Caldalkalibacillus thermarum: one gene and its partner. The protein of the gene in region 1 interacts with the protein of each later gene in a pairwise test. Links are inferred from orthologs where the notes say so. Each region holds a gene or a part of one and is shown on either strand. Other genes may lie near its edges.

Evidence for each region. The genes of interacting proteins can lie anywhere in the genome.
Region 2: the proteins of dnaA (region 1) and nadE interact in binary tests that used the Escherichia coli proteins (3 or more experiments, as listed by UniProt). The link is inferred for Caldalkalibacillus thermarum from one-to-one orthologs.

Annotation. Positions count from the first base shown.
Region 1 is NZ_BMKZ01000046.1:14,783-18,028, reverse strand. What follows is about bases 289-3,246. They hold dnaA (chromosomal replication initiator protein DnaA), read left to right. Parts: upstream 289-1,064; coding sequence 1,065-2,429; downstream 2,430-3,246. Other genes in these bases: dnaN (DNA polymerase III subunit beta), read left to right, coding at 2,612-3,246; rpmH (50S ribosomal protein L34), read right to left, coding at 419-553. In the rest of the region: rnpA (ribonuclease P protein component), read right to left, coding at 1-224. UniProt on the Escherichia coli protein: Plays an essential in the initiation and regulation of chromosomal replication. Binds in an ATP-dependent fashion to the origin of replication (oriC) to initiate formation of the DNA replication initiation complex once per cell cycle.
Region 2 is NZ_BMKZ01000005.1:37,521-40,266, forward strand. It holds nadE (NAD(+) synthase), read left to right. Parts: upstream 1-874; coding sequence 875-1,618; downstream 1,619-2,746. Other genes in the region: IEW48_RS03230 (phosphotransferase), read left to right, coding at 1-820; IEW48_RS03240 (YhcN/YlaJ family sporulation lipoprotein), read left to right, coding at 1,730-2,473; IEW48_RS03245 (YebC/PmpR family DNA-binding transcriptional regulator), read left to right, coding at 2,649-2,746. UniProt on the Escherichia coli protein: Catalyzes the ATP-dependent amidation of deamido-NAD to form NAD. Uses ammonia as a nitrogen source.

The sequences.
Region 1 (3,246 bases):
ATATGTTTTGCTTTAAGCCTGACCGCCTCTCTCACCACCCGTTTCAACCGGTTGCGAACAACAGCTAGTCCAAGTTTTTTACTGACCGAGACACCTAACCGGAAATGCTCTACGTTCTCATTAGGTAAGTAAAATAAGACCAGCTGGCGGTTGGCAACCGACTGACCGTGGCGGTAAACCCGTGCAAATTCCTGGTTCTTCCGCAAGCGGTATTGTTTTTTCATAATTTAATCCCAAACCCTTTCAGCCTACATTTTACATGTTTTCTAAGGGAGCATGCAACAACCGTGTAAGCGTTGAAGTATGACAACAACCCTCACAGCATGACTGTGAGACACAGCATGACTGTGAGAGGAACGACGCACCACACCAAACCGGCGAATGAGAAAAAAGACCACTGAGGTCCAGTGGCCTTAGTTTAAGCAGATAATACTTTTCTGCCTTTCTTGCGGCGACGGGCTAACACTTTACGCCCATATTTAGTGCTCATCCGGGCACGAAAACCATGAACCTTTTTACGCTTACGTTTTTTGGGTTGATACGTACGTTTCATCGACTTACACCTCCCCTTTGACTACGAAACCCGATCCTCACTTTACGACATTGAAGTTTTAGGTCTGGAGTTTTAGCATAAACAGTCTCAAGTATTATAAGGATATTTGCTTAAAAAGTCAACTAACCCCCCTGTGTATAACTTTTCCACACTAACCGACAAATTTCCACTTCTTTTTCGACACCTTATACACACATTCACTCCCTGTTTATAAACAAAAAACCACAAGTTGTACACTTGTGGATAAGTTAAAATAAACCATTGAACTTCAAAAGATTATTTGATATCATAACTTTGCTCCTGATTGTGGATAACTGATCCCCCTCTCTCTTTTATCCACATGCTGTGGATAAAAATGTGGACAATTATACCCACTGTGAATAACCTGATCATTTAGTTTTCCACATCCTTCTGTCAAAGCTGGAGCAATTGCGACAAATACTGACATTTTCCTTACACATTCAGTTGTGAATGTTTTTTTGTGACTTTTTAAGTAAAGGAGCATTTTTTTATGGAAAATGTTCGTGATTTGTGGGCCAGAGTCTTACAGGAAATTAAAGACAAGGTGAGTAAGCCAAGTTATGAGACCTGGTTAGAGTCCACCCAAGCTCACGCCCTCGAAAACGATACGCTGGTCATTGTGGCTCCTAATGAATTCATCCGCGATTGGTTGGACAACCACTACCGCCCATTAATCAGTGAAACCGTCTTTGATATCACGGGTGTTAAACTCAACCTGAAATTTATTTTGCCCCAACATGAACCGATAGAAGATGTGGATGTGAGCGTGGCCTTCAGAAAGACCGAACCCAAACCAAAAGTGTCCTCAGCCGGCGAGGAACACTATCACGGCATGCTGAACCCAAAATATACCTTTGATTCCTTTGTCGTTGGTGCCGGCAACCGGTTTGCCCATGCTGCCTCACTGGCTGTGGCCGAGGCGCCTGCTAAGGCATACAACCCTTTTTTCATCTATGGGGGCGTAGGTTTGGGAAAAACCCATTTGATGCAGGCCATTGGCCACTATGTTTTAGAAAACAACCCTGAGGCTCGTGTGGTTTACACCACGTCTGAAAAGTTTACCAATGAATTTATCAATGCCATCTTGGACAATAAAACAACTGAATTCCGCAATAAGTACCGCAATGTTGACGTGCTTTTAGTAGATGATATTCAGTTTCTGGCCGGAAAAGAACAGACACAAGAGGAATTTTTCCATACTTTTAATACCTTGCATGAGGAAGCGAAACAAATTGTGATCTCAAGCGACAGACCACCTAAAGAGATCCCTACATTGGAAGACAGGCTGCGCTCCAGGTTTGAATGGGGCTTAATCACCGACATCACGCCGCCCGATCTGGAAACCAGGATTGCCATCCTGCGTAAAAAGGCAAAGGCTGAAAATCTGGATATTCCCAATGAGGTTTTAGTGTACATTGCCGATCTCATCAATACCAATATCCGCGAACTGGAAGGGGCCTTAACCCGGGTCGTGGCGTACAGTACCATGACCAATCAAGATATCAGCACGGAGCTGGCCCAGGAAGCCTTGAAAGATATTGCGCCGAGTAACAAACCTCACTTGATCACGATTGCCCATATTCAACAAGTCGTTGCTGACCATTTCGGTTTAAAGGTTGAAGATTTAAAAGGGAAAAAACGGACCAAGTCAATTGCCTACCCACGTCAAGTGGCCATGTACTTATCCCGCGAACTGACCGATTCTTCCCTGCCCAAAATTGGGCAAGAATTTGGCGGACGAGACCATACGACCGTCATTCACGCCCACGAAAAAATAAAAAAGGATCTGCAAAAAGATACCTCGTTTCAAAAAATAGTGGAACATCTGATCAAAGTGATCAAGAAAGAGACTTAATATCAACATGTGTATAACAAAACAAGCCTATACACACGCCATCCACATGTGTATAGGCTTTATTTTGCTGCCAGAGATCAAGTTATCCACAATTACACAGGCATTAATGATTAATACGAACTAAATTAATATATTATGCTAAAATAAATGGCATATGCTAAAAAAATTTGGAGGTCGACAGCATGCATATTGTGGTGGATCGAGAAGCTTTAAAAGAAGCGGTTAATCAGGTATCCAAAGCCGTATCATCGCGGACCACAATCCCTATTCTAACCGGTATCAAACTGACAGCTACCCATGAAGAATGCATTTTAACCGGCAGTGATTCTGACATTTCCATCCAGGTTTCCATTCCCGCCCAACGGGATGATATAGAATTAATTAAAGTGGTTAAAATAGGTAGTATCGTCCTTCCGGCCAAATATTTTGCAGAAATCGTCAAAAAACTGCCAGCTGAACACATTGAGATTGAAGTGCTGGAAAATGAAGTCACTCACATTCGCTCCGGATCAACGGAGTTTAATTTAAACGGATTAAATGCTGAAGAATATCCCCGCCTGCCCCAACTGGAAGAGGATCAGGTCTTCAGCATTCCGGCCCAGTTGCTTAAAAGTTTGATTCGTCAAACATCCTTTGCCGTCTCCACATTGGAATCCCGTCCCATTTTAACAGGGGTCTTGCTTAAACTGGAGGAAGGGCTGCTGACGTTAGTGGCTACCGACAGCCACCGCTTAGCACACCGTTCTGCCCAAGTGGAAGTCAATCACAACCTCTATCTTGAAAATGTGGTCATTCCTGGGCGGAGCATGAACGAATT
Region 2 (2,746 bases), on another replicon or contig:
GGACAAGGAAACAAGGGGTGTTGTGCCTTTTCTGCCCAATAAACATCGTTCTGTGATTAACGAATTCGAGGGGCGCATGTACGGTGTGATGCCCTTCATACCGGGTAAATCCATCGATCTCAATCACGCCTCCCATGTGCAAAACAGTCTCAGGTTGCTCGCTTATTTTCACCGGCAAGGCGGGGGAATATTTGGACGCCAACCCGCCGTTCCGGTTCAATCAAAACTCTATGCCGATTGGCACGAACGTTATGTTCAGTTTAAGCACTCATTTCGAGATTTACCGCGGAGGAAAAACCAGGATGGTCTGTTGCAGGTGGTTAGCCGTATGGCAGGTGAAGCCTTGGAGTGGGCGGAACGCACCCTTGATGCGTTTCCGCAAGCTTATATGCTTTATTTAGAAGAAGAGGCCCAATGGGAACGGCAAATCGCCCATCTGGATATTGCCCCGCACAATTTTTTAGTGATTGATGATCGTTATTTTTATGTGATTGATTATGACCGGGTGGCTTACGCCCCTCCCCTTGTGGATGTGGTCCAATTTTTTAACATGGTTTTGCCCTCTGCCAGATGGGAGTATGATGCAGTGAAACAACTGTTATCCCATTACGAACATGTTTTTCCGGTGCCGAAAGAGCAAAAACGCCTGGTTTTCTTGCTTCTTGTTTTTCCCCATGATGTATTCAGAAAGTGGCTTGGTGTTTGGCGCCGGGAGGCCAACTTCCATCCGCAACAGGTGTACCGCTATTTTCAGGAGCTGGAACAAAACTGGGACCGCCGCAGAACATTTGTCCAACGTTGTCTGGCTATGGTAAAATAAAGTAAACCAAAACGAGAATTAAATGAATATGAGACCAAAGGGGTATTATGAATGTTGGACAAGAAAATCGAGTTTACCGTGGACTGGTTAAAAGCGCTGGCCAAAAACGCCGGAGCGACCGGCCTGTTGGTGGGCGTAAGTGGAGGCGTTGATTCTGCTTTAACCGCCTTTTTGATTAAAAAAGCTTTTCCCGATCACTCTTTAGGGGTTATTTTACCCTGTGACAGCAACCCTCAAGACCGTGAAGATGCCTTAACCGTGGTGAAGGCAGCTAAGTTGAAACATGTGGAAATCGACTTGACGCCCACCTTTCGGACATTGTCCCAAACCGTTAAGCAGGAGCTTGAAAACCAAGGTGAATGGAACGGGGAAAAGGAGCGGTTAAGCCTGGCCAATTTGAAAGCGCGGTTGCGCATGAGCACGTTGTATCTTTTGGCCCAGAATTATAACTATTTAGTTGTGGGAACAGATAATGCAGCAGAGTGGCACCTGGGATATTTTACTAAATACGGTGACGGCGGTGTGGACTGTGTGCCCCTGGCCAACTTAACCAAAGGAGAAGTGCGGCGTTGGGCCGCCTATGTTGGGGTTCCGGAACACATTATTAATAAAGCGCCTACTGCCGGGTTGTGGCCGGGGCAAACGGATGAAGAGGAAATGGGGACCACCTATGAGATGGTGGACCGTTACTTAGAGGGCAAGGAAATTCCGGAAAAAGACCGCCAGATGATTGAGCGCCTGCATAAGCGCTCAGCCCATAAGCGGCAGATGCCTCCCAAACCGCCTGTTTTCAAATAGGCAGATCTTTTGGGCAAAGGATCTAACATCATTTCATAAAAAAGGTTAATCTTAACGGGACTAAAAGCACCTCTTGCTCCCCATGATAAAGGGTGAAGGAGGTGCTTTCTAATGAAAAAATTAGCCCTAGGTTTAACCATGGCCTTGACCATTTCAGCAGCTGTTGCCTGCGCGCCAGCCGACGACGATATGAGTTATGAAGGCTACCGTGTTCCTGACCGTCAAGAAGCGAGGCAGGATGTCCGTGGTTTTGATGCCAACCGGCAAGATATGTGGGGCGGTTTTACCCGTAACCGTCAATTTGGCCGCTATGATGATACAGGCCTGAGAGGGTTAAGACAATATCACCGCTATGGTGAGCGCGGCATGTTTGAACGGTATGGTGATCCCCTAGGTCCGCGTGATCGTACCCTTGGCTATGATTGGATGAGGGGAGATCTCAGACTGAGGGATCGTGATGGTGTCACCGACATAGGCGGCCCAACCGGCGTTGGACGGACCGACCGCTTTGCCCATCCTGATTTGCGCTTAGCACAGCGTTTGGCTGACCGTTGTCAAAATATCCAGGGCGTGCGCAATGCTGAAGTCATCGTATATGAAGATGACGTCATTGTTGGCGTGCAGCCTGAACGGGGTCAAAACGAACAGGAGCTTGAGTCCCGCGTTGAGTCGGTTTTAAGGGATCAAGTCAGAGGAAAAGAGATCCATATCATCACGGATCGTGACCAGTTTAACCGGTTGGGTGAAATTAATCGCGCTCTGCGTGATGGACAGCCTATTGGCAACTTTGTCCGCGATCTTGGTGACATGATTCAAGATGTCGGGCGTGCTGTCACCGAACCTTTCAGACGATAACCTCCTTTGTAAGGATGAGTGAGGAGCAGGTGATGTTTACCTGCTCTTTTTTGCGTGTCCCATGAACAACAGCCAGTAAACGAAGGGCAAGCGGTTATAAAGAGAGGGAGAGTTGCAAAAGATGGCTGCACGATTTAAATTATAAGAGAATCTATGGACGACGGAGGGAAGGTTTATGGCTGGACATTCCAAATGGAAAAATATACAGCATCGTAAAGAAAGACAGGATGCAAAACGAGCCAAAATTTTCACCAAAATTTCAAAGGAAATTTA